DNA from 4 places in the Pseudoalteromonas sp. TAB23 genome. Region 3 is predicted to be linked to each of the others. Evidence: predicted binding sites of a transcription regulator. Region 3 holds the regulator's gene; each other region holds the start of a gene.
What was found. The regulator LexA, encoded in region 3, represses DNA repair genes until DNA is damaged. The targets are predictions, from matches to a motif close to TACTGTATNNNNATACAGTA.
Positions count from the first base shown of each region.

Region 1: the regulator LexA is predicted to act here: its motif matches at 1,378-1,397, upstream of dinB (DNA polymerase IV).
Region 2: the regulator LexA is predicted to act here: its motif matches at 1,611-1,630, upstream of ruvC (crossover junction endodeoxyribonuclease RuvC).
Region 4: the regulator LexA is predicted to act here: its motif matches at 1,466-1,485, upstream of L654_RS0115130 (S24 family peptidase).

Region 1 covers NZ_AUTP01000086.1:152-3,077, forward strand. The annotation lists partial or broken gene L654_RS0101940 (aldo/keto reductase) at 1-552, opposite strand, end outside; gene L654_RS0101945 (thioesterase family protein) at 562-996, opposite strand; gene dinB (DNA polymerase IV) at 1,410-2,462, shown strand; partial or broken gene L654_RS0101960 (leucyl aminopeptidase family protein) at 2,592-2,926, shown strand, end outside.
Region 2 covers NZ_AUTP01000363.1:21,776-29,566, reverse strand. The annotation lists partial or broken gene L654_RS0124635 (FtsX-like permease family protein) at 1-1,548, shown strand, start outside; gene ruvC (crossover junction endodeoxyribonuclease RuvC) at 1,679-2,203, shown strand; gene ruvA (Holliday junction branch migration protein RuvA) at 2,206-2,823, shown strand; gene ruvB (Holliday junction branch migration DNA helicase RuvB) at 2,831-3,838, shown strand; gene tolQ (protein TolQ) at 4,819-5,523, shown strand; gene tolR (protein TolR) at 5,510-5,938, shown strand; gene tolA (cell envelope integrity protein TolA) at 5,943-6,869, shown strand; gene tolB (Tol-Pal system beta propeller repeat protein TolB) at 6,879-7,791, shown strand, end outside.
Region 3 covers NZ_AUTP01000292.1:13,661-26,941, forward strand. The annotation lists gene L654_RS0118165 (response regulator) at 1-124, opposite strand, end outside; gene L654_RS0118170 (STAS domain-containing protein) at 133-405, opposite strand; gene L654_RS0118175 (SCO family protein) at 558-1,175, opposite strand; gene cyoE (heme o synthase) at 1,172-2,101, opposite strand; gene L654_RS0118185 (COX15/CtaA family protein) at 2,114-3,103, opposite strand; gene L654_RS0118190 (hypothetical protein) at 3,132-3,626, opposite strand; gene L654_RS0118195 (SURF1 family protein) at 3,616-4,356, opposite strand; gene L654_RS1000000128720 (DUF2909 family protein) at 4,371-4,679, shown strand; gene L654_RS0118200 (cytochrome c oxidase subunit 3) at 4,582-5,457, opposite strand; gene L654_RS0118205 (cytochrome c oxidase assembly protein) at 5,493-6,023, opposite strand; gene ctaD (cytochrome c oxidase subunit I) at 6,023-7,615, opposite strand; gene coxB (cytochrome c oxidase subunit II) at 7,615-8,757, opposite strand; gene lexA (transcriptional repressor LexA) at 9,241-9,858, opposite strand; gene L654_RS0118225 (PaaI family thioesterase) at 10,026-10,466, shown strand; gene L654_RS0118230 (hypothetical protein) at 10,467-10,847, opposite strand; gene L654_RS0118235 (membrane protein) at 11,160-11,885, shown strand; gene L654_RS0118240 (chaperone modulator CbpM) at 11,961-12,281, opposite strand; gene L654_RS0118245 (DnaJ C-terminal domain-containing protein) at 12,281-13,249, opposite strand.
Region 4 covers NZ_AUTP01000249.1:3,923-8,078, reverse strand. The annotation lists gene L654_RS1000000128315 (hypothetical protein) at 1-426, shown strand, start outside; gene L654_RS0115135 (hypothetical protein) at 528-842, shown strand; gene L654_RS0115130 (S24 family peptidase) at 886-1,251, opposite strand; gene L654_RS0115120 (hypothetical protein) at 1,748-2,299, shown strand; gene L654_RS0115115 (hypothetical protein) at 2,300-2,644, shown strand; gene L654_RS0115110 (hypothetical protein) at 2,843-3,700, shown strand; gene L654_RS1000000126970 (helix-turn-helix transcriptional regulator) at 3,746-4,156, opposite strand, start outside.

The DNA.
Region 1 (2,926 bases), on a different contig from region 3:
GTCAGATAAACCGCAGTGCTTAATTTTACCTGCTTTAACACATTCATTAAGGCCTTCTAGAATATCAAGCATACTAGCTTGCTGCTCTTGTGTATTTACGTCGGTAAATTTAAGAGTGCCGGGCCACTGTCTGCCAAAGTGCGGGGTAGAGCGGTTTGGCCAATGCAGCTGATATAAATCAATGTAGTCGGTTTTAAGGCGCTTAAGTGAATCGTCTACGGCTTCTATTACCGTTTGGCGCGTAATATTGCCACCATCACGTACCCACGATAATCCATTGCCTGCAATTTTTGTAGCAAGTACCACATCGCTGCGCTTTTGCTGATTACGCGATAGCCAATTGCCAATAATTTCCTCGGTTTTACCATAGGTCTCAGGAGAGGGCGGTACTGCATACATTTCGGCTGTATCAATAAAGTTTACGCCTTGCTCTAGCGCGTAGGCTATTTGTTCATCAGCATCGCTTTGAGTATTTTGTTTACCCCAAGTCATACTGCCTAAACATACTCTTGAAACGTTAATACCACTGCTGCCAAGTGGGCTGTATTGCATGAGAATTCCTTATTGCTCGTCTTGAGAGTAGCTAACTAACGCCGATAAAAGAGGCTCTGCAATTGGCGCTTTTTGGCCTGTTTCAAAATCAAACATAACCACTTTTGAAGTGCCTGTTGTTGTTATAGCGTTTTGTGCGTGACTAAATACGGTGTAATTCATAACAAATCGATCTGTTTTTATATCAGAAATAGTAACGCCGACTGTAAGCGTATCTGGGAATGTAACTGGGCGTTTATAACGAATGTTATTTTCGCTTATTACCGGGCCCACGCCATTAGGGCTTATTGTATCGAACAGATTTATTTTATTTAAGAAGTCGATTCGGGCTATTTCAAAGTAACGTAAATACACTACATTATTTACGTGTTGTAGTGCATCCATATCAGCCCACGCTACGGTGATGTCGGTATGGATAGGGTGCTGATCTTTAAACGTTTGCATTATTTATTGGCCCTTAATTTTAAAGTACTTAGATTATCAACATGGGGTTACGAGCTCAAGGTAATTAATGGCATGTTTTTTTATAAGATGATTGTACCTGTTTAATTTTAGGTCTACAGTTAAATTACACAGACAAACACAAAAACACACAAAGGTAAAAATATGCAGAATATAATTAATTGGTCCTTAGCTTGTTTGGTTTTTATAGCCTCTTTTACCTGTTACGCAATGGGTAACGAATCAGGCGCTATTATTTTAATGTTAGCGGGTTTTTTTTTCGAGGTTATGTTTTGGTTGCGCGGTTATAAAGAGCAAGAAAGTAATAAGCGCTTTTTTTAATAGTTAACTAAGCTTGCTTATCACATTTGATTCTATAATAATGACTGTATAAATAACCAGTTGTTGTTGTGGTGATGAAGAAGTTTATTCACATAGACATGGATTGCTTTTATGCAGCAGTAGAAATGCGAGATAATCCAAAACTTGCATGTGTACCGCTTGCTATTGGAGGCAATAGCCGACGAGGCGTGCTCTCAACCGCTAACTATATAGCTAGAGAATATGGCGTGCGATCGGCTATGTCGAACTATCATGCTAAACAATTATGCCCCGATTTAGTTATTGTCCCAGGGCGCATGGCTGTATACAAAGAAGCTTCAAATCAAATACGTGAAGTATTTAGCCGCTACACAGACTTAATTGAACCACTCTCTTTAGATGAAGCCTACCTAGATGTAACAGACAGCACCGCTTGTAAAGGCAGCGCCACACTTATTGCACAGCAAATAAGAGCCGATATTTACAATGCCACGGGGCTTACTGCGTCGGCAGGTATTGCACCGATTAAATTTATTGCCAAAATAGCGAGTGACGAAAAAAAGCCTAATGGTCAGTTTGTCGTTTTGCCTCATGAGGTCGATGACTTTTTAGCGCAATTACCGCTGGGGAAAATTCCGGGGGTGGGTAAAGTAACGCTCGAAAAGCTAAATTTAAAAGGCTTATATACCGGCAAGGATGTACGTGAAAAAGGCGTTAACTGGATGCAGCAACATGTGGGTAATTTTGGTGTGTCGCTTTATCAAAAATGTGCAGGTGAATATGTTGGTAAAGTATCAACAGATCGCATCATAAAGTCGCTGAGTGTTGAGCATACCTACGAATACAATAAAACAAGTTTGCAAGAGTGCTTAGATGAGCTGCCAAAATTGTTAGACGAATTAGTTTTAAGACTTAATAAGCAGCAATTACAAAACCGTATTAATAAGCTGAGTGTTAAAGTGAAGTTTGCAAATTTTGTAGTGACCTCAGCCGATCAGGCATACCACGAGCTAAACACAGAAATATTTATTCAACTCCTTACTAAGGCCTATCAACGAGGGCTACAACAACCTGTAAGATTACTTGGCATAGGCGTTGGCATTAAAAGCGAGCCAGAACAAAACTTTCAACTGAGTATTCTCGATTAAGCTGTAAAGCCTGTAACCCCAAGTTGCCATTTATTGGCAAGTTGTGTAATTAGCTCATCGCACCTTGCTGGTCTTCAATATTTAAATCGACGATAATAGGGGCTTATGTTTTCTAACAGGACTTTATTTATGGCATACCCTCAAGCGGTTAGTGCAAGCCTTGAATGCACATCTCATGATGCGCTTATTATTATTAGTGATGACTTTTCTCTATTACCAAATAACTCATTACGTGATGCTATTTTAGACCAAGCAAAAGTTGATTCTCGTATTGGTAAACAAGTTACTTTATTAGTGATTGAAAACAAACGCGTTGTACTTGCGCCAACGGGTCCGTTAAATAGAGATTACGACGACGTGCGTCGTTATTTTGATGCTGCTAAATTAGCAATTAACGAAGCAAAAGCGTCGGGTAGTGTTAACCCTGCATTATTTTTACCAAATTTAAATGGCGATAGCCGTTA
Region 2 (7,791 bases), on a different contig from region 3:
CTGTTAATTGGTTATGGCTTGCAAGAAATAGCAACAAGTTACTTATCAAAAAGTATGGGCACAGAGCTACCTTTAGGTGGCTTTAAACCTTGGCTGGTGGCTATAAGCACTGGCGTAATTTGTGCTGTTATGTTTTCTATTAAACCGTTATTTGATTTATTTGATATTCCACCGCTTAGAGTGCTGCGCCGTAACTTAGGTGACAAGTTGGCAGTAAGTCGTGTGCATTTAGGCATGAGTGCGCTAACTGTGTTTTTATTAATGTGGTTATTTAGTAACAACATAAAAATAACGCTTATTTTGTTTATATCAACACTTGCGCTAATTGGTGTGTTGTTTTTGATATCTAAATTAATATTTGGTGGCGGTCGAAAATTAGGACTTAAGCCCGGTAACAGCTGGTCACTTGCAATTGCATCTATTCAAAAACGTGCAAATGTGAACGCGGTACAGTTAATTAGCTTTTCGTTAGCAATTAAATTACTGCTGTTTTTAGTGGTACTTAAAAACGATATGATATCTGATTGGCAGTCGCAACTTCCTGCCGATGCGCCTAATGCGTTTTTAGTTAATATTACGCAAAATGAGCTTGAGCCAATTAATGAGTATTTAGCTCAAAAAGATATTCAGGTATCAGAGTTTTATCCCACTATTCGTGGGCGCGTAAATGCGGTGAACGGCGAGTTGGTAGCACGTTCTGTATCGCTGCAAGATAATGAGAAAAAAGACGAAGAAGCACGTGCAGGTATTGGCCGCGAGCTAAACCTTACATGGCTTAAAGATGTGCCTGACCAAAATGAAGTAACACAAGGCACGTGGTTTGGTGAGAATGCGATGGCTGAAGCCTCAGTAGAGGAGTCGATGCTTGAGCGTTTAGATGTTGAGATAGGCGATACGCTCACATTTTTAATTGGTTCGCAGTCGTTCGACGCTAAAATTACCAGTGTGCGCAAAGTTAATTGGGCCACGCTTAAACCTAACTTTTTTATTATTTTAAGCCCAGATGTACTTGCAGATTTTCCGGCGACGTATATTTCGTCGGTACGTATAAACCCAGATCAAAAGCGTGACTTTAGCCAGTTATTGCGTACTTACCCTACTATTACAGCGATTGATATTGATAACTTTGTTAAGCAAATACAAACAACTATTTCGCAAGTATCACTCGCCATTGGCTTTGTACTTGCAATTGTTGTGCTGTGTGGCGCGCTTGTACTTATATCGCAAGTGCAAGCTAGTTTAGGTGAGCGTATGCAAGAAATTGTAATACTGCGAACACTTGGCGCTAAAAGCCGATTAATTAAAAACGCGACCTTATACGAGTTTTTATTACTCGGCGGTTTAGCTGGCTTAGTTGCCGCATTTTTTAGTGATATAGCGCTTTTAATTGTGCAGCAACAAATGTTTGATTTAGCAGGTAAGTTACATCCGCATATATGGATTATTGGTCCGGTAGCTGGCGGTGTATTTGTGGCTGGTTTAGGCTATTTAATGATTGCCCGAACACTTAAACAAAATACCCAAGGATTAGTGCGTGCCCTAGGGTAAGCTTAAACTAACATGCTCCTTCAAATGCCCACCTAACACGTGGGCATTTTTGTTTTTCTTTGTACTGGTAATTTATACAGTGCTCTGGCATTATTAGCGTAATTTAAAAATAATAACAATGGAGTGCTGTTTGGCCATTATTTTAGGGATCGATCCTGGTTCACGTTTGACCGGATATGGCGTTGTTGCCCACCAAGGTTCTAAATTTACATACTTAGGCAGTGGTTGTATTAAGTTAGCCGATCATCCTTTTCCGGTTAGGCTTAAAATGATCTACCAAGGCATTACACAGCTTATTGAGCAGTTTTCGCCAGAAACCTTTGCCATTGAAAAAGTATTTATGGCGCATAACCCCGATTCAGCTTTAAAACTAGGCCAAGCTAGAGGCGCGGCGATTGTTGGCGCTGCAATGGCCGACTTACCCGTATTTGAATACTCAGCTAGGCAAATTAAGCAAGCAGTAGTAGGCAACGGTGGTGCAGATAAAACACAAGTGCAACACATGGTAAAAAATATTTTAAAACTACCCGGTACGCCACAGGCCGATGCAGCTGATGCACTTGCTATTGCGATTTGCCACGCTCACTCAGAACAAAATTTAATTAAACTAGCGGGTAGCGCAAGCAAAACCGTTAGAGGACGTTTAAGGAAATAACTATGATAGGCCGCTTAAATGGTATTTTAGTCGAAAAACAGCCACCAGAAATATTACTCGAAGTAAGTGGTGTCGGTTACGAAGTACAAATGCCAATGACCTGTTTTTACGATTTACCAAAAATTGGTGAAAACGCGATTGTTTACACCCACTTTGTAGTGCGTGAAGATGCTCAGCTATTATTTGGTTTTAATAATAAAGTTGAACGTGCCTTGTTTAGAGAGCTATTAAAAGCAAATGGCGTTGGTCCAAAACTTGGCTTAGCTATTTTATCGGGCATGTCGGCAAAGCAATTTGTAAGCTGTGTAAATAACGAAGACTCAACGTCGCTAGTTAAATTACCCGGTGTAGGTAAAAAAACAGCCGAGCGTTTAGTACTCGAAATGAAAGACAGATTAAAAGATTGGGGTAATGATTTATTTACGCCATTTAGCGACAGCGCAGTAATAGAGCCAATGAGCGATGCGACAATAGCTAATAACGCAGCCGATGATGCCGTATCGGCACTGCTTGCATTAGGTTATAAATTGCCACAAGCTCAAAAAGCAGTAAAATCGATAAGCAAACCCGATATGTCTACTGAGGTTCTTATTAGAGAATCTTTAAAATCAATGTTGTGAGTAACCCATGATTGAAGCGGATCGCTTAATTGATGCGACTGAAAAAACAAATGAAGACTCTATAGATCGTGCAATAAGACCAAAACTTTTAGCCGACTACAGAGGCCAGCCTCATGTTAAGCAGCAAATGGAAATTTTTATTGAAGCTGCCCGAACCCGTGGTGAAGCGCTCGATCATTTATTAATATTTGGCCCACCAGGGCTTGGTAAAACCACGCTTGCAAATATCGTTGCCAACGAATTACACGTAAGTATTAAAACAACATCCGGCCCTGTACTTGAAAAAGCAGGTGATTTAGCTGCGTTACTTACTAATTTAGAAGAAGGCGATGTACTGTTTATTGATGAAATACACAGGCTAAGCCCGCAAGTTGAAGAAATACTGTATCCAGCAATGGAAGACTACCAGCTTGATATAATGATTGGTGAAGGCCCAGCTGCGCGTTCTATTAAATTAGACTTACCTGCATTTACGCTTATTGGTGCCACTACGCGAGCAGGCTCGTTAACATCGCCACTACGTGACCGTTTTGGTATTGTGCAGCGATTAGAGTTTTATTGTGTAGAAGATTTATCGCACATAGTAGGGCGCTCTGCACATTATCTTGGTTTAGAAATGTGTGACGACGGCGCAACCGAAATTGCACAACGTTCACGTGGTACACCACGTATTGCAAACCGTTTATTACGCCGTGTACGCGATTACACACAGGTAAAATCTGACGGTACAGTAAATGCCGAAGTAGCTAAGCAAGCGCTTGATATGATTGACGTAGATAAAAGTGGTTTTGATTATATGGATCGCAAATATTTACTCGCCATAATTGAAAAATTCATGGGCGGCCCAGTAGGGCTCGACAATGTAGCTGCAGCTATTGGTGAAGAGCGTGAAACAATAGAAGATGTAATAGAGCCGTTTTTAATTCAGCAAGGATTTATTCAGCGTACTCCGCGTGGTCGAATAGTGTCTGACAGTGCATATCATCACTTTGGTTTACTTCCTAAAAAAGACTAGCCTCATCATATACATTACTTGCTGTGGTTTATTGCGCAGCAGGTAATTGACTTAGTATCCCTTTCTTTCAAATATTTATACGGCTGGTATTTTACCCAAAACCTCAGCACACTGTTGCAAATGTTATTTCAAAATACTTATACACTTTATAGTTAACTGTTAATTCACAGGGCGTTAAGACTCGCGAAGCTATCCTGCGTACCATTCAAACTAGTAACCGAATTACTTATTGTAAAATAGGCAGGGCAATTATTAGTTTATAAATAAAATATGTAGCGCACCAAATTGCAGGCAAAAAAAAGCCCGCAAAAAATGCGGGCAAACAACAAGTTGAAGGAAGTAATCCAGGGAACTACGTTTTACTGAATTTGGTTTTATCCAGAAAGAGTAAAACAATGTAATACGATAAAATATCCTATTACTAAGAACTTGGCTTAATGAAACTATCTCATTCAGTGCGCTAGTTCGGTATGGGAGAATAATACGTAAGATCACCTTTTTATTCAAACTAGAAAATTTGTATTTTCAGATTAGAAAAACTAATTCGGTGAATTTTATTGTTGTTTGAATCTTGCGCGTTAATTAATCGTTAAATTTATAAGTTAATGAAATTTATGGCTTAAGTAATTTCTTTTGATGTGGCTCGGTATTAGTTTTACTGTTACGTGAAGGTAAGGCTTATAGGTTTTGAGTGTTTATGCTCTTATTTTGAATAAACGGCGCATTTTATGACGTTTTACTTATATATTTACGCATATTTATAGTTAGCGAGTTTATTTAAAAGATTAAATAAAATACTGAGGCAAAGGGAAATGCCAACTAAAGCTGTTTTTTAACGTTTTTTGTTGCCTATTCATAGCAATACCGTTGTCAGCTTGAAATGGACTAGATACACTAGATGCAACTTTTGACCGTATAAACGGTCATATTTACACAAATTAACCAATTTGCCGTATTTTGAAATTACTTAGGAGTTTAACGTGGGATCAGGGCTTAATTTTTTAGACCTAATTTTAGAAGCAAGCTTGCTTGTTCAGTTAGTGATGTTAGGGCTAGTTGCCATGTCTGTAATGTCGTGGACAATTATATTTCAGCGTAAAAAAGCAATATCAGATGCACTATCAAATGCTAAGAAATTTGAGCAAAAATTTTGGTCTGGTATTGATCTAAGTAAATTGTATAACGAAATATCGTCACGCAGCGGTCAGTCTCAAGGTATTGAAGCCTTATTTACTTCAGGCTTTAAAGAGTTTGCTCGTCATAAAAAGAATACATTTCAAAGTGCGAGTATTGTTATGGAAGGGACACATCGTTCTATGCGTGTTGCGCTTTCTCGTGAAATTGAAAAAATTGAATCTAGCTTATCGTTTTTAGCAACGGTAGGTTCTATTAGTCCGTACATCGGTTTGTTTGGTACAGTGTGGGGTATTATGAATGCCTTTATTGCACTAGGTGAAGTTAAGCAAGCTACATTACAAATGGTAGCACCCGGTATAGCAGAGGCACTTATTGCGACTGCTATGGGCTTATTCGCGGCAATTCCGGCCGTTATTGCTTATAACCGCTTTTCAAACAGTGTTGAAAAGCTTGAGTCTCACTATATTAACTTTATGGAAGAGTTTGCTAATATTTTACACCGTCAAGCAGCTACACAAATAGAGGCACAAGCGAATGTATCAGCGTAAAAAGCGCCGTCCGGTCGCAGAAATTAATGTAGTACCTTACATTGATGTAATGTTGGTATTACTTATTATATTTATGGCAACAGCACCGCTTATTACACACGGTGTAAAAGTTGATTTACCTAAAATGGAAGAGTCTGATTTAGTTGATACTAAAGATACTCCGCCCATTATTGCTTCAATTGATGCCGAGGGTAAATATTATGTAAGCGTAGGTACTGATCCTGAAGAGCCTATGGAAGCACTTGATGTTGCTGCGGTTATAAAATTACAGTTAATGAAAAACCCTGACGTGCCAGTTATGATCAAAGGCTCGGGTAAGGTGTCGTATCAAGAAGTATTATTACTAATGGATTTTTTGAAAAATGCAGGCGTACCATCAGTAGGATTAATGACTGAATCCTTTGAGGGGAAGTAGCTGTATGAATAGTTCAGTAGTAAAATCGATAGTACTTCATTTAGGAATTGGTGGTTTTTTGTATGCCTCTGCAAACATTCATCCGCCAGCACCTAAAGTAATGGAAGTAACGCTTAATTCGGCTATACCTACGCCAGATAAAGCAGTATCAGCCGTTACAGTTGATCAAAAACAAGTTGAGCAAAAAATTGCTGAACTTCAAAAGAAAGAAAAAGATAAAAAAAGTGCTGAAGACAAACGTATCCGCGATTTAGAACGCAGAGCGGCCAATGCACGTAAGCAACGCGAATCTGAATCTAGGCATATTAAAAAGCTAGAGCAAGAACGTAAAGCTAAAGAAAAAGAAACAGCCGAGGCGCAAGCACAAGCTAAAAAAGCACGTGCCATTGAGCAAAAAGAGCGCGCTAAAGCTAAGCAAGCTGAAAAGCAAAAGCAAGAAGCTGAAAGTGCAGCAAAAGCTGCTGCTGATAAGCGTAAAACCGAAGAAGACGCACTTAAAAAAGCAGAAGCTGAACGTAAAAAACGTGAAGAAGAAGCAAAAGAGCGTGCAGCCGAGGCAGAACGTAAACGCCAGCAAGCAATGCAAGAGCAAATGTTACAAGAGCAACTTGCCAAAGAGCAGGCTGCCCGTAGTAAAATACGTCAACAACAAGTGGTGAGCGAAGTTGATAAGTACCGTGCATTAATTATGGCGCGTATTCAGCAAAACTTATTGATTGATGAAAAAATGAAAAACCAACAGTGCCGAGTAAATATTCGTTTAGGTTTTAATGGTTTAGTAACGCAAGTTAAATCATTAGGTGGCGATAAGTTGGTATGTGAAGCTGCATTAAGAGCAGTGCGCATGGCCGACACATTACCGGTATCTAAAGATAAAGACGTATTCGAACAACTTAAGAATATTAATTTAACAATCAAGCCAGAATTTTAAAGGAATGATATGTTCAACAAAATAAAAATAGCCTGTTTAGTTTTACTGTTTGGGTTTGTGGGTGTTGCTAATGCAGCACTTGAAATTGTAATTACTGAGGGTGTAGACGGTGCAAGGCCCATTGCTATAGTACCTTTTAAGTACCAAGGTGTTGGCCCAATCCCTGAAAAATTAAGCAGTGTTATTGCTGCCGATTTAATGCGCAGTGGTAAATTTAAACCTGTAGATGTAGCGCAGATGCCACAACAGCCAACCAAAGATAGCGAAATTGATTACGCATCTTGGGTTAATAAAGGTGTGGAAGCGATATTAGTGGGCGAAGTTGAGCAGCAAACTGATGGGCGTTACTTAGTGCGTTATGAGCTAGTTGACGTGATCCGCGGCCAAATTACCGGTGGCAACACACAAATGATGAGTAATGGTAAGCTAGTTAAAAGCCAAGATCATATTTTGGAAGCGCGTGAAAGTGTTATTGGTGAAAGTGGTTTTCGCCGTTACTCTCATCGAATCAGTGACGTTATTTATGAAAGATTGACTGGTGAAAAAGGCGCATTTTTAACTAAAATTGCCTATGTAATAGTACGTGATAATGACCCTAAGCCTTATCAGTTAGTTGTTGCAGATTATGACGGATTTAATGAGCAAGTATTACTTCGCTCAAAAGAGCCTTTAATGTCGCCAGCGTGGTCACCAGATGGTACTAAGTTAGCGTATGTAACGTTTGAAAACCGTCAAAGCCAAATTTACATTCAAGATATATACACAGGTAAGCGCGAAATAATAGCAAGCTACCGTGGTATTAATGGTGCACCGCAGTTTTCGCCAGATGGTAAAAAGCTATTGTTAGTGCTTTCTAAGGACAAGACGGGTGCAACAGAAGTTTACATGCTTGACCTAGCTACACGTAAAGAAACACGCTTAA
Region 3 (13,281 bases):
TGGCAATAGCGAGAGCTTCACTGCCATCCTTAGCTTCGGTTACATCAAACCCGGCAGTTTTTAATGTAAAGCTCACCATTTGACGCATCGATGCTGAATCATCAACCGCTAAAATTCTTTTCATATATACCCCTAACTTTTACTTTCGGTTGTTAAGTATTGGCTTAAGCCAAGTTTATTAATTGTATGCGTTAAGGCCTCGCTACTGCCTACCCATATTATTTTGTGCTGTATAGTAAGTAGGTGTTTTTGTAAGGCGCATAAAAGTTGAATTGAGGCAGTATCAGCAGAAATCACATCGTTAATATCAAGACAGATATCATCGTTGCTATTGAGTTCGTGTAGTAAGTCTTGATGTAGTGTTTCAACTTGCGTAATAGCAAGTTCGCTCGGAAGTTTTAGCATTTAGTAAGTGCATTCCCTGTCAATTCAATTCATAACAAAAGCTTAGCCCTAGTTATTAAAATTGCCATAAAATGCTTAATTAAATTTAACCTGTCGTTAAAATACAAAAAAAGGAGCCTAAAGCTCCTTTAAAATTGGTAAAAAGTAAAAAACTAGTTTTTATAGTAATCAGCTATTTTTTTAAACTCTTCAGTTAAAGTCGTCGCATTAATTAATGGCACACTACCTTGTTTAAATTCTGGTTTAAAAATAGCTCTAACGGCTCCATTTTGATCAACCATAGCGACCGAGGCACTATGATCAACAGCATATTCTGATTCACTACTATCGCTAATGGCGTAAATTAAACCAAGCTCTCGAACAACAGGAAAAAGGTGTTTATGCTCTCCCGACACAGCTAAAAAGTCTGGGTTAAAGTAATCTATATATTGCTTTCGTTTAGCTGGTGTATCGCGTTTTGGATCAACCGATAAAAACCAAACTTGTAGCGGATAATCTGCTTGTACATTTTTATAAACAGCATTTAACTTAGCAAGTGTTAATGGACAAATATCTGGGCAGCTTGTGTAGCCTAAAAATACTAAATTCCACTGTCCTAAAAATTGTTGCTTAGTCACTAATTCGCCGCGCTGATCGTTTAGCGTAAAATCAGACAGTGGCTTTGCATTTTCGTAAACTAATGCATCTACATCTGGTGGACTATTTTCATTTGAACATGCTGATAAAAACGAAACTAAAATAACAATTAATCCAAGCCATAACTGCTTCATAAAGGGAGCCATTTATCTATAAATAAGATTACAAAGAGTACCATTAAATGAATAATCGAAAAACGAAATAAGTCCATTGCAGTCTCATCATTTCCAGCAATTTTTAAATTGACCGCCTTATATATAAACACGGCATTTAATACACATGCACCTATCAAATAGATTAATCCAGACATACCGATTAAATAAGGTAATACGCAAACAACAGCGAGTAAAACAGAGTAAGCAACGACGCACGTTTTACAAAAATCGATACCATGGGTTACTGGTAACATAGGGATTTTAGCGCGTTCATAATCACTTTTTCGTGCTATAGCCAGCGCCCAAAAGTGTGGTGGGGTCCAGGTAAATATTATCATTACGAGTAACCAAGGGGCTGCTGCCATTTGGTTTGTTTCTGACACCCAACCTAATAATGGAGGCATTGCGCCAGCCAACCCACCTATAACAATATTTTGCGGCGTTGCACGCTTTAAAAATGATGTATAAACAAATGCATAACCTACCAATGCAAATAACGTTAATATAGCGGTTAAGGTATTAGCCCACACCATCAGCATAATAAAACCAGCAACCCCAATAACAGCTGCAAAACTAAGCGCATGTGTTTTACTTAAACGCCCTTTAGCCACAGGGCGATGACGAGTCCGCGCCATTTTTGAGTCTATCTCGCTATCAACCACATGATTAATAACCGCTGCAGCAGCAGAAAGTAGCCCTATACCTAACAAGCTAATAAACTGTACGACCATACCGCGCCCTACATCGGGAGCCAGCGCTAAACCAACCCAAGCTGTTAGCACCAGCATAGCTACCACTTTAAATTTACTAATTGCTAAGTAGTCTTGCAGCAAACTATGTGTACGCGAAATTAGCGATTGAGTATTAACGGGTAGCAGTATTTTTTTATCAATTATAAGTGCCATCATATTTCCCCTTTATGTGCGTGATTTTAGGTAATAACACAACCTAACCATGCTTAATAACAGTATGGCTGCCATCAAGTTATGCGCCAGTGCAACTCCCAACGGAATATGCCAATGTACTAAAATAAGCCCTAAGCTAATTTGGCAAAGCAGAACAAGTAATACACTCACAACGCAATTTTTAATTTTTTTAGAGTACGCTTGGCTGTATATTTTCCACATAATTAACGCCAGAACAATGCAAGTAACGAGTGCCCAAATGCGATGTAATAAATGAATAGACATACGCGCTTGCTGCGATAACACACCAAACTCATAATTACTGTGCTCAAGTGGTAATTGAAATACGCTACTCAATGAAAACGGTTGTGCGTAATTACACAATGGCAAACCACTACAATGTGGAGCGGCGTAATTTGCAGCCAGCCAACCACCAAGTGCAATTTGGATAATTAATACACTGAGCGCTACTAAACTTAAACCGAAATAGCGTTTTGCGCCGCTATCGCCACCCATAATAGGTTTTGCGGTTAGCCGTAAATATAAAAGCGTTATAAGTGACAAAATACTAAAGCCACCTAATAAGTGGCCCATTACAATAAGCGGCTGAAGGTTCATGGTTACTGTCCACATACCAAGAGCAGCCTGAAACACCACTAGTAGAAGTAAAGCCAAAGGCAATTTAACTGGCGTAGTTGGATATTGGCGTTTTAAAAAAGCCAACACAAATAAACCTAAAATAAGTAAGCCTAAAGCACCTGCAAAGTAGCGATGAATCATTTCTTTCCACGCTTTTGCGGTTTCGAACATCATATCGGGGTAGCTTTGAGTTGCTAAGGCTATGTCAGCCTCATGCTTAGGTACCGTTAAAAAGCCATAACAACCAGGCCAATCGGGGCACCCTAAACCTGCATCACTTAAGCGGGTGTACGCACCTAAAGCAACTACAATTAAAGCGAGTAATCCTGTTATTAATACTAAGTTTTTATAATTTTTATACATCAGATACTCCAACTTAAGCTCAACTTAGTTAGCTAGAACGAGAATAGTTAAGTAATTTTTTTAGATCTTTTAATAACCCTTTTTGTACTAAACGGTTTTCTTGTGGCTCGACCTTAAAGGGATATTCAAGTACCACTAACCCCATATGATCAATTAAATACAAACTTGCAGGATTTAAACTCTGTTGCTCGGTAATAATTTTCCATGGTAGGTTTTTATTGTCGGGACTTCCCATTACAGCCATATCAACCTTGCCTTGGTTTTTACCAAGTGCCACATATAAATTATTAAGTGCATTGAGTTGTTCGCTGCATGGGGTGTTACATTCGTTTGAATAATTAAGTGCGATAGTCCATTGCTTGGGATTATTTTGCGGCCAATTTTTAAGTTTTATTTCTTGGCTTAAAAACTCGCCATTATTAGTAATTGCAGTAGGCAACCAATCAAACTTTAATGCGCCATATGCCAAAATTAATGGGATAGCGCAGCAGCCCACAAACAACACAAGGGGATTATTTTTCATTATGTGTCCTTTTTTTGCTCGCAAAAATAGCCACAACAGCACATGCAACAGCAATTAAAAACCATTGCACAGCGTAGGCATTATGCTTTTGAGGGCTCATAACAACTGCCTCATAATGAGGTGTTGCAATCTCATCACCAGTACCTTGTCTGTAAGCCATAAAATTAATTAATGATTGCTGGCTTTGAGTGCTCAGCATATTCAAGTCGATAGATTGGATTCTTGTAGGTAAGTCGTTATTTGTAGTTTTATCTTCAAGCGTAAAGCTACTTAGGTTATTTTCTTTTATTTGCGCTTTAAGAATAAAAACACCTGTAGGCAGAGTAACCTTTGGCAGTGTATCTCTAGATATAGGCGCTTTTACCCATCCTAAATTAACTAAAATCACTTTTTCTTCGCTGGCTGGCTTTAGTAAAGCAAGTAAATCGTACCCTACTTGCCCGTTATAAACTTGATTATCTAAAAGCCAATATTGGTTTTGTACAAACCGCCCTTTTAACTCAACCAATACACCTGTTTTGTTCCAGCTATCAGGCAGGTTAAGTAATTGAGACCAGCTCACCACACCCCGATTCTGTTGCTTAGCAATAGCGGTTAGTTGCTGCTGTTTTTGCTCACCCCGCTCCAACTGCCAAAATCCTAGTCGCACACACACAAGTACAACAACCACAACCATACAAAGTGTGATTAGTGAACTAAGCTTTTGTTTGTGCCATAAAACTAACTGCATAAAGGGTCAACTCAGTGATTATTAAAATTATTATCGTACTGTTGTTAATATTTATACTTTTTAACTTATTTAGAGCATTGTTTATTATGGTGTCAGGGAAAACTGGGGGACGACCTATGTCTCACTTTTTAGGTCGTCGCGTATTGTTTTCGGTCGTTGTTTTAGTTGTTGTTATTGCAGCGCTTAAACTTAGTTTTATTAAAGCAAATAATTCGCCAATAAACGCTACAGCACATATACAAATACAAACAAACACAGCCACACCACATCAACAAAGTGCCAATACCAAGCAGCTGCTTGAAAAGCAAAATGCTTATCTTTAGTAAAGTGCCCTTTTAATATCCGTAAAAATATTACAAATAAAAGTACCGTTCCTAGCGTTACATGCATGCCATGAAAACCAGTCAATAAAAAGAACGTATTACCGTAAATACCCGCATCTAGCGTTAGATTAAGGTCATTATATGCATGCATGTACTCCTCAACTTGCAGCCCTAGAAAGCAAACACCCAACAAAATAGTAGCGCCTAAAAAAACTTTAAGTGGAGTACGTTTATTGTTTTCCATCGCTACATGGGCAAAATGTAAAGTAACTGAGGAAGTAAGCAGTATTAAGGTATTTATAAGCGGTAAGCCTTGCCAGCCCATAGCTTGAGTAGTTTCGCCAGCAGGTGTTGAAACTAGCGGCCAAACGGCTTCAAAAGTAGGCCATAAAACCTCGTTAGTCATTGCATTATTGCCTGCGCCTCCAAGCCAAGGTACCGACAATACCCGTGCATAAAAAAGCGCACCAAAAAAGGCCATAAAAAACATAACTTCAGAAAAAATAAACCAGCTCATACCTTGTCTAAAAGAGCGATCCATTTGTGCTGAGTACAAACCTTGGTCCGATTCATTAATTACATTTTTAAACCAGCTAAACAACATATACACAAGTACAGCAATACCGGCATAAAGCAGATAAACCCCGCTACCACCTTCTTTACCTACACTCATAACAGTCAAGCCTGCCCCTACTGCAATAAAAAACAATGCAACAGCACCTACAATAGGCCATGGGCTTTGCTCAGGTACGTAATAATGCTCATATTCTTGATTCATTTTATTTACTCCTAGTTTCACACTAGTTTAAAAAGCTAGTTGTTACTTGCCACCAGCTGTTCACTAATATCAAATACGGTATAAGATAAAGTTAATTCTTCAATGTCGCTTGGCAGTGCGGTATCAACATAAAAAAGTAATTTAAATTCAAGTTCTTCCCCTGCTTTTAGAGGTTGCTGATCAAAGCAAAAACAGGCTATTTTGTGTAAATACTTTGCCGCTTTACCTGGTGAGACTGATGGTACAGCCTGCATTACTTTATCTAGGTTGCTGCTATTTTTAGCACTAAACATTACTTCACGCATTGCACCGGGTTTTACCACTACACTGTATTCTTTTGATTTAACTTCAAACGGTGCACCACTTTGTGCGTGAGTAGTAAAGCTAACGCCGACTTCTCGGTTTTGTACTATTTGTGTACTTTGCTCTGCCTGCTCAAGCGAAGGTTTTCCATTAAGCCCTGTTACATCACAAAACACGTCATACAAAGGTACTAAAGCAAAGGCAAAGGCAAACATGCCTATGCAAATAAGTACCAAACGTTTGAGTAGCGGTGCGTGTGTCATTACTTAATTACCGGCGGCGTAGAAAAAGTATGATATGGCGCTGGAGAGTCAACTTCCCACTCAAGCCCTTCTGCCCCTTCCCATACTTTTGCAGGCACTTTATCACCGCCACGCGCGCATTTAATTACCACAGCTACAAACAACAATTGCGATAAACCAAAGGCAAATCCACCAATACTTATGATTGCGTTAAAGTCGGCAAATTGAAGTGCATAATCGGGAATTCGACGCGGCATACCGGCAAGCCCTACAAAATGCATAGGAAAAAACAATACGTTCACACTCACCAGCGATAGCCAAAAATGCCATTTAGCTAGCGTGATATTAAACATATTGCCCGTCCACTTGGGCAGCCAGTAATAGGCCCCCGCCATTATCGAAAATACAGCCCCTGTTACTAATACATAATGAAAATGCGCCACTACAAAATAAGTATCGTGGTACTGAAAGTCAGCAGGTGTAATTGCCAGCATCAACCCCGAAAAGCCACCTAAGGTAAACAGCACAATAAACGCAATACTAAAAAGCATTGGCACTTCAAAAGTTATTGAGCCTTTCCACATTGTGGCAACCCAATTAAATACTTTTACTCCTGTAGGTACCGATATAAGCATGGTCGCGTACATAAAAAACAACTCGCCAGCGACCGGCATCCCAGTGGTAAACATATGATGAGCCCATACAATAAAGCTCAATAGTGCTATGGAGGATGTGGCGTATACCATTGAGGCATAGCCAAAAAGTTTTTTACGAGAAAAGGTAGGTACTATTGTAGATATAATGCCAAAGGCAGGAAGAATCATTATGTATACTTCGGGATGACCAAAAAACCAAAAAATGTGTTGGAACATCACCGGGTCGCCACCGCCTGCGGCATCAAAAAAGCTGGTCGCAAAATACTTATCGGTAAGTACCATAGTGACAGCCCCTGCAAGCACTGGCATTACCGCTATTAATAAAAAGGCAGTAATTAACCACGTCCATACAAATAAGGGCAACTTCATCCATGTCATGCCGGGAGCACGTAAGTTCACTATAGTTACAATCACATTGATTGCGCCCATTATTGAGCTAATCCCCATAATATGTACGGCAAATACAAACAATGCAGTATTATCATTACTGTATGTTGTAGACAGTGGTGCATAAAAAGTCCAACCAAATGCAGGACCCCCACCAGGCATAAATAACGATGCCAATAGGATTAAAAACGCAAACGGTAAAATCCAAAAGCTCCAGTTATTCATTCTTGGCAATGCCATATCTGGCGCGCCAATCATGAGTGGTATCATCCAGTTAGCAAGGCCTGTAAAGGCCGGCATAACCGCACCAAACACCATAATTAAACCATGCACTGTGGTCATTTGATTAAAAAAGTGAGGATCGACCAACTGTAAACCTGGTTGAAATAATTCAGCTCTGATCACCATGGCCATTCCACCACCAATTAAGAACATGGTCAGCGAAAAAATTAAATATAAACTACCTATATCTTTATGATTAGTTGTGTAAAGCCAGCGTTTAAAACCTTTAGCTGGGTGATGAGCATGATGAGCTTCATTGGCGTTAGGTTGTTCTACTATGCTACTCATTAGTTCGCCTCCACTTTGGCATCAAGTGCTGCCTGTATTTGACTCGGTTGAATAACATCACCCGTATCATTACCCCACGCATTACGTTTATAAGTAATAACCGCTGCTAATTGCTTTATAGATAACTGTTTGGCAAATGCTTGCATTGCCGTACCGGGTCGCCCATGGATAACTACATCAATGTGATCTTTTATATCGCCAAGCACTATAGGGCTGCCTTTAAGTGCAGGAAATACACCCGGTAACCCCATGCCAGTAGGCTGATGACATGCAGCACAATTGGCCATATATACTTGTTCGCCTAAAGTCATTAATTCTTCTTTTGGGAGGGTTTTATCAAGTAATGCGGCATCTGCTAATGCTGCTTTTTGTTTAGCTTGCTTTGCATCTGCAAGCCACGTTTTAAAATCAGCCTCAGATTTAGCGACCACCACAACGGGCATAAAGCCATGATCTTTACCACACAACTCAGCACATTGGCCTCGGTAAGTACCTTCTTCGTTTATGTTCGTCCATGTTTCGTTTATAAAGCCGGGATTCGCATCTTTTTTAACTGCAAAATCAGGTACCCACCAAGAGTGAATAACATCGTCAGAAGTCATTAAAAATCGTACTTTTTGATTTATTGGCAGTACGAGAGGTTTATCAACCTCAAGTAAGTAGTTAGGATTTTTATCTGCAAGATTCGCTATTTCATCTTGCGGGGTAGATAAAATAGAGTAGAACTCTACATCTTCACCCATATATTCATAATGCCATTTCCATTGCGAGCCTGTAATTTTAATAGTGAGATCAGCTTTGCTGGCATCTTCCATTGCAATTAGGGTTTTAGTGGCTGGTACTGCCATAGCAATTAAAATAACAAACGGGATTGCAGTCCAAAGTATTTCTACTTTAGTGCTTTCGTGAAATTGGGCAGGTACAGCCCCTTTAGATTTACGGTGATGAATAAGTGCCCAAAACATAATTGCGAACACTATCACCCCAATCACACAACATATTATAAATATGGTCATGTGCAGCTGATATACATTATTGCTTATATCGGTTACGCCTTTGCGCATATTGTATTGGCTGTTAGCCAAAACTGGGTGCGAAAAAACACATAATATAAGCCACAAGGTAGAGGTCAGTTTACCCATGTGACGGCTCCTTTGATGCTATTGCGAATGCAAAGCGAAGAGGCATACGGCTTAAACGCCAATTCGTTATTTTTATTTTTTTAGTCAATCTCATTTAATATTGATTGGTTTTGCTGCGCCAACAACGGGTTTGTGTATATTGTGTGTTCTCAAAACTAAAAAGCTGTGAGTTATTATTAGCTCAGCACATTAATAATTAGCTAAAAAATGAACAACAAGCAAGTTTTAGTATAAAAAACAATCAGGTGATATTGAGTAATTAATAAAAAATCAGTAACCAACTAGGTAACAGTAAGTTCAAAAGATGAGCAAAACAAAGGGGTTTAACGTATTCGGAGGGGGAAAATATAAGTGCAAAAAAGTTTACAGCTTAAATTGTCAGTGAGCTATTTATGCCCTATTTTTAGTGCGAATTTAAAACAAAAAATGCGTACTAATTAGTACGCATTTATAAAACTGCTTGTTTAAAAGCTATTTTTAAAGTCACATCCAATCAGCGTTTCTTATAACGCCAACGGCTAAGCCTTCAATATTAAAAGACTCATTCTCAAGATCTACTTCAATAGATTCAAAATCGTCGTTTTCAGCATGAAGTAATACTTTACGACCCGCTTTCTCAAGACGTTTTACAGTTACGTCTTCGTCTAGGCGGGCAACAATAACTTGCCCGTTTTCAGCGGTTTGAGTACGATGTACAGCAAGTAAATCACCATCCATAATACCAATATCTTTCATGCTCATACCGTTAACGCGTAGTAAAAAATCTGCAGCCGGTTTAAACATTAATGGATCGATTTTGCAGTGACTTTCAACGTGCTCTTGCGCCAAAATAGGTGAACCAGCAGCAACACGCCCTATAAGCGGTAAACCTAATTGCTCTGGCTCTTCTTCTTCAATTAACTGAATACCACGGCTTGCACCTGGTTTCATTTTAATTGCGCCTTTTTTAGCAAGTGCTTTTAAATGTTCTTCAGCAGCATTGGCACTTTTAAAACCTAATGTTTGCGCTATTTCAGCACGTGTAGGAGGCATACCAGTGTCTTTAATAAAAACTTTAATTAGTTCGAGTATTTGAGCTTGGCGGTTCGTTAATGGTCGCATACAACTGGTTTTCCATACAGTACATTTAACTGTGAGTATATACAGTTAAATAAAAATCGCAAATTTAAATTAAGCCTTAAAATAGCCAAAGTAATTTCACTTGTGTACATTTTAGGGATATAACTAAAGCTAGATTTATAAATGATTAAAAAAGCAAAGGAGTCATTATGAGTATTTGGTACCAGCCCATCACTTTAGAGCTGTGCAAGCAGTTAGAACAAGGCATTGATGGCCAAGGAACATTAATGAAAACCATGGGAATAGAAGTCACTGAAATTGGTGATGATTACTTAGTAGCCACTATGCCGGCAATTCCTGAGCATCATAACCCAATGGGAATGGTTCACGGCGGTGCTAACGTTGTACTTGCCGAAACAGTTGCCAGCTATGCAGCTAACTTTGTTGTCGATTTTACAAAATTTTACTGCGTGGGGCAGGAAATTAGCGCAAGTCATTTAAAAGCATCTCGCAACGGCACTTTAACAGCAACGGCAAGAGCGTTTCATATTGGCAAACGTAGTTCAGTGTGGGAAATAAAAATTACAAATAGCCGCAATGAGCTGTGCTGCGTATCAAAAATGACCGCAGCAGTCGTAGAGCGAAGGTAGTTACTTTTCGATTGGGTAAATTGTAATTTCCATACCCGCACCAATCGCAGATATACGCAATAATGTATCTGCATCTAAGGCTTGATTAAAGCACTTAGGTGAAGTGCCTGATTCAAAACCAATATCAAACGTTCTACGTGAACAGCTTAACCATTGTTTTAGCGCGTTACGCGAACACGATTCAATAAGCTCACATATATGGTTTATTGCTTTGTCAGGCGTGTTTACTACACCTGTTGCTTCAATACGCGCTAATTGACGGTATTCGTCTTTGTCATAATGTAAAATCGTCGCGACTTTTTTCAAGTCTGCCACTAGCAAACTAATATCTTGCTTTGATTCAAGCTCAAGATCTACATTTAAAAATTGAATTTCCGACATCGTTTCGTATTTATCCTCTAATAATTTCATTGCAAACTTTAACGCAGTTTTACCGTTATACCAAATCAACTATGCTCTATTAACCACTTTATATAGATATTTCGCAGCTTTTAAGTATTTTTTAGCGTTTAAAGCTAGCTGGATATCAAACACTCAGCTCAATTAACAAATAAGTCATGTTAGCAATTTAAGTGTAATCTTTTTTATTTTTAAATGATTACAGTAAGCTATAGTTTAAACTGCGACAAAATGTCGCAGTAACTAATCCCATTAATGTAATAAACTAGCCTCTAAAAATAATAAGACTAAAACATGAATAAAAAAATATTTAAGTATGCTCGCAAGTTACATAAATGGCTCGGTTATTTGCTCGCATTACAAATTTTAGCTTGGCTATTAGGTGGTTTAGTCATGAGCGCTATCCCTCTTGATAAAGTTCATGGGGAGCATCTTGCAACACGTACTCTTAATAACCCATTTACGCAGGCTGATTATGTTGCCTCCCTTGACGATATTGCATCTCAGGTGGTTAATCCAACACAAATAATTTTTGAGAACTTTTTAACCACACCTATAATTACAGTAATAAATAAAGATGAACAGCAAAGCTTTAACGGTATAACAGGCCGACCTTTTGAGCCGCCAACTAAAATACAAATTACCGCAAATGCTAAAGCACACTTACTTATTGATGATCAAGTGACAAGCGCTGTACTGCTAAAGCAAGGTATGCGAGAAGTTGGATATAAAACCAATGTTTGGCAGGTACAATTTGACGACACATTTAACACAACACTGTATTTGTCAGAAAATAACGGCAAAGTTATCACCGTTCGCAGCACACTATGGCGAATTTTCGACTTTTTTTGGATGTTACATATTATGGATTACGATGAGCGAGAGGATTTTAATAATCCGCTGCTTATTAGTTTTGCAGCAACCAGCGTACTTTTTTGCCTAAGTGGAATATTACTACTTATGCAAAACATACGACTAAAACGATTTATCCGAATTAAAAGTAAGAATAAATCAAAGTAGTCATATTGGTTTTTAAGAACTAGCGCACTCTCACCAAAGACTAAATAAGCCCTAGGAAGTACCCAAGGGCAGATTTTATTCCAAGTGTTTAAATCGACTCAAATGTCGCTTTAACATTTCGTTTTCGAAAATCAACTCATCACGCTCATCCAGCAATTGTAAAACTAAAGCTATTGCCGACCAATCTAACGAAAAGTCATGTTGAATACGGGCCGCTTTTTTAACTAAGGTCACTGCAGATACCGTAAATTGCCACTGCGTAACATGCTTCCCCTCAATTGGAACCGCAATATTGTGCTCAACTAGCTCATATAAAATTGCTTCGCTAATATCACTACTCAAACATAGCTCTTTGCTAGTAAGTAAATCATCTTTTTGTGTCACGATAATTTGCATTATGGCTTGCTCCAGTTATTACGGGGATCAAAGTGAGCTTTTTCGGCTAATTCTTCCCAAAGTTTTTTACTGGTATCATCAACAGATGTTGGATTAACAATTTTAAGCACAGCAAATAAATCACCTTTGGCTTTTTTACTCATTAATCCCTTACCTTTAATACGCAAGCGTTGACCAGACTGACTATTAGATGGAATAGTTAATTGGATTTTGCCTGCCAACGTAGGTAAATTTATTTTTGTACCAAGAGCCGCTTCCCATGGTGCAAGAGGGACGACTATATTTAGGTTATGACCTTCAACATCAAATAATGGGTGGGGCACTAAACTAATTTGTAAGTACAAATCGCCATTTTGCCCGTTCGCTGACCCTAATCCGCCTTGCCCTTTTAGTCGAATTCGTTCGCCATTTACTGAACCTGCGGGAATTTTCACTTTAAGTGATTTTTTAATTTCAGAGACACGACCACTACTATCTCGCTGCGGTAACATAAACTCAACAGGCTTAACGGTATCAACTAAAGTCTCTTCAAGAAAAATCGGGAACTCTATTTCCACATCTTGTCCTTTTTGCGCGCGAGCGGCGTTACTTCTGCTCTGCCCGGAACGATTGAATCCACCGGCGCCGCCAAACATTGAATTAACAAAATCAGAAAACTCTTGATCGGTTTGAGGATCGCTTTGCTGATAATTACTTTGCGATGAGGCATTGTTACCACCATAATTACCTTGCTGTTGACGAGCACGATTTTGTTGATGACGACGTAACTCGTCGTATTTAGTGCGTTCTTCTTTGTTATGAATGACTTCGTAAGCTTCTGCTATTTCTTTAAACTTATCTTCTGCTTGAGGCTCTTTGCTTACATCTGGGTGATATTTTCTGGCTAACTTTTTATAAGCTACTTTAACCGCTTTATCGTCTGCATCAGGCGATATTCCAAGCACTGCATAATAATCAACAAATTTCATTTGCAATCCAAATCCCCATATTGAGTAAGCTT
Region 4 (4,156 bases), on a different contig from region 3:
TTTGCAGTTGCCATAGCCCTAGCTGTTTGCTTTTTAGTTACGGGGCTTTGCCTTTCTAAAAAATCATTAGATAGTATTTTAGAGCATCGAACTACTATGGTAGAGGTAAGTAATAAGCCTTTGGAAAAAGTGGAATTAACCAAGGTAACCAAAAATCATAAACCAGCTTTAAAATCAGACGAGAAAATTAAAACTAGCGATAAACAGGTAGTAGAAAGTATGGGTAATAAAATGCTTTACTCAGGATCAATCATAACCTTAGTTGCATTTATACTTGGTACTGGCTTAACTTTATTACTGACAATTGTTAAGTTCTCATTTCATAACCGCCAACAAAATGAAGATAACCCAAATGTAGCGCTTGCCGGACCCGCAAGTGAATTATTTATGGCCTTGGCGAATTATATAAAAAGTAAAATTAAATAAAATAGCCCGCTAACTAGCGGGCTTTTTTATAAGTAAAATTTGCTCAAACTACTTTCCGAACTAAACTATGTTTTTACTTAAATTTAAAGGGACTATTAATAATGACGATAAAAAAAGATTTCAGTGGATTGAAAAAACTATCTAAAAATTTAGAAGAGTTAGGTAATAAAAAATCTATAGCACTAGATGAGTTAATGAATGACACTTTCATATCTAACCATTCTAAATATAAAAATTTTGAGGAACTATTGAATAGTAGCCCTTTCACTGTTGAAACAGCAGAAGACTTTAAAGCAATACCTGATGATGAATGGGATAGTTACATAGGTAAAAATACAGAGTTTGATACGTGGGAAAATATGCAGAGAACAGCATTTAAATACTATGTAAAAGGCGAAATTAAAAAAGGCCTTTAATATAAAGAAGCCCGTACTTAGCGGGTTTTTATATTTAATAAACCTACCCCAATAAATTACTCGTTCTATGCATTCTTATCGACTGGCCAACAACACCTTCAACGTTATATTCATCATGCTCTGTTATTTTAATTGGCGGGTGATCAGGGTTCGCGGATAGTAACTGGTTGTTTTTCAAATCAGCTATTTTGCAAACAAAAAGCCCGTTCAAAACTGCAACAATTACATCACCATGTTTTATTGTGGCTGCGCGTTCTATTATAAGAATGTCGCCATCAAATATACCTACATCTTCCATACTCCTACCACTGGCACGGCCAACAAAAGTTGAATCACTTAAAAAGCTACTATCCAAACTTTTTTCTAACTCCTTTATGCCAGGTCCCACATCAACATTAGAAATAATCACAAAATAAACCACTCAATAAAAATAATTTAAATTAATTTTAGCCCTATTTAAGCCAATATTAAAAAAATGTTCGGAAGATTATTCTATTCTCAGCAAATTACGTAAGTTGTTGCCACCTCTAAAAGTAAAGTAGATTTAGACTAATTCCCAACTACAAAACGGTGTAAATATTTACACAAATAAAGCCTTTCAAATCAAGTTGTTCGAAAGGTTTAACTGTTTACTTATACAGTGTTTTTATTGCTATTATCATTTTTATCATTACAATGAAATTGACTCTTAAACAGAGCGCTTTTAACAGATAAAAGGATTAAGTTATGAACAAGAAAAACAAACACGGTAAATTATTAAATTTATCAGCACAGGTAAGTGGTGGTGAAGATAATCAAGACAATGGCGGTGGTGGCGGTGGTGTAGAGCCACCAAAATTAAACTAAGCCAGCTTAAATTATTAACCAGCTTTATTGCTGGTTAATTACACCACAAAGGAAACCGCATGATTGATTTTATAACTGCAACAGACTGGACAATAAGAGCGTTAGAAGTGCTTATTATTCTTTTTTTGTTAGCAACCCTTAATAAATACCGTCTAGCATTATTTTTCGGCGGTAAAAGCAATCTAAAATCAATTGCCGATCACACAATGCATTCATGCTTTATTGCTGCACTTACAGTGATGGTATTTCACTTTGTAAGCTCAAGCTTAGCTCAATACATAATTACAATAGAAATGAGCAAATTAGCACTAAGGCAGTTTTTTTACTTCACCATGTTTAGTTGCTCAATGGCATTTGTCGTTGCGTTATTTTTCTTACACACAATTAGAAGTTGCACGTTCTCAACTACAGCACGGTTTTGTTTATACTTTGCGTTGGCACAAGCAATATTACAACTAACGCAATTCATCATGCGTGGCCTGTTAGATAACAACCTACTGTCACCTGCTTATAGTTATAGCGTTCTGGCGCTTAATATATTATCGCTTGGCGTTGTTACTATATACCCAGTTAAACAATTTGCTCGTTTACTAACTAAAGAGGGTATTTAAATGCCATTACTCATAGTAATGTTTATCTGCTTAACAATGGCGTTGTGTATAACAGGTATTGCTATAGTGCGCGGCCAAAATACGACAGGCATAGAAACCATACTTAAACACAAAATAAAAAATTATATGCCAGAGGGGACAGCAGCCCAGCAAGTAGATCACGGCGTAGCCTACTCAATAGTAATGGACTTAGGTACAGCAATAGAGCTCCCAGATAACTGGGATAAGATAGAATCAATCAGTGTAGGGCACAAACGCATAACCAACTTTAGAAACCAAGCACTAAAAAGACCAACTAATCTTCCTCCCACGAGAGAACGGCCAGTATTCAAACTTGTAAAATAACCCGCTAATGCGGGTTATTTTTGACCATTCTTTATTTAGCTTCATTTAATTTTAGCTATTTGCCTCATTAAATATCTATACCGATATAAAAAATACATAAATGAATAACAAACATGTATTTTCTTATATGTATATTTACATTACCAAAATAGCAATTATAATGAGAGTGATTATCAATAACATTAAGGATGAAATGTAATGAAGTTTATCAGTAGTTTGTTTTTTGTTTGTTCGACTATAGTTACTTGGTCAGCACAAGCTGAAACAATAAATGGTGCTGAGTGTTACCAGTGTTCAAGTGCAGAGATGCAAAGTGTAGCAAACTCATGGGCTATGAGAAATATTAATAATACATCTGTAGGTGTCGTAAATGCTAAAACGGTAAACGTAGCTGATTTGTATAATAAAAAAATATCAACATATAAAGTTTGGCTTGAGTCTACTCCGCTACCACCACCGAGGCCTCCTGTTGCTGCGCCTCGTTCCACATTAGTAGAAACTTCTGCAGTAGTTCAAAGGTATATGGAGGATGTTAAAAGCTCTATATCATTTTTAAAAGCAGAGGCTCAGTCAACTACAATAAAAGTAGGGGATGGAACAGGTCTTACTGGTCCATGGTCATTTGTAAACTGTGCATATTGCAAAACACAAGTTAATGATCAGTTGAATAGTACTATGTATGCATCTATGCGTTCTGCAGAAGCAACGGTGTTGACAATAGCAAAAGCATTTGGGTTAATTAAAACTGACCTGCCAGACCAATTTATAATTCCTTTTTCATCTGGTAATGGCTACGTAAAAGTCAGCTTAAAATTACTTTCTCAACCGGCTAAAATTGAGGCAACAATTGAAGAAGTTGTCGACGAGAACGGAAATAGCGTACCTCCTTCTGCTAAGGGATTAGACCGTTTAAGAATTATGATCCAATCAGTAGGTAGTGCCAGAGCTATTAATGTAGAAATCAATCAACTCAATTATTTTGTTCCTATACAGACTGGAACAGTTACTATTACGGATTGCAGCGGCATAAATGCACCAGCATGTGGTTCTAATTAGAGTAGATTTTAAAAACACTAAAAAGCCCGCTTAATGCGGGCTTTTTTATGCTGTTTTTTGGCTATTGGCGGGTTTGCTTGCGCGGGAGTCAATTATCGGTTTTAAGTCTTTTAGTAGTAATTTACCGCAGTCGTTAATATCAATCTTTTTATCTGGGTTTACCCTAAACCAATCAAGATGAAAGAACATCATTAGCGATTTAATTGAAGTATCAATAAATTGCTTTTCAAACTCTTCTTCATTTAATAAACCCAGGTCACTCATAGAGTCACCTGGCGCAATTTGCCCAGCAGCAGGGTTAGTTTCACCAGTAAATAACCACATAAAATACATTTTTGTTTTTGGATGCTTAGCAATTTTTTCTAAATTACCAGCACCAGGCTCAGAAATTCCAGCCTCATATTTTTTGTATCCGCTAAGCCCTATATCAAGTAATTCACAGAATTTAGCTTGGCT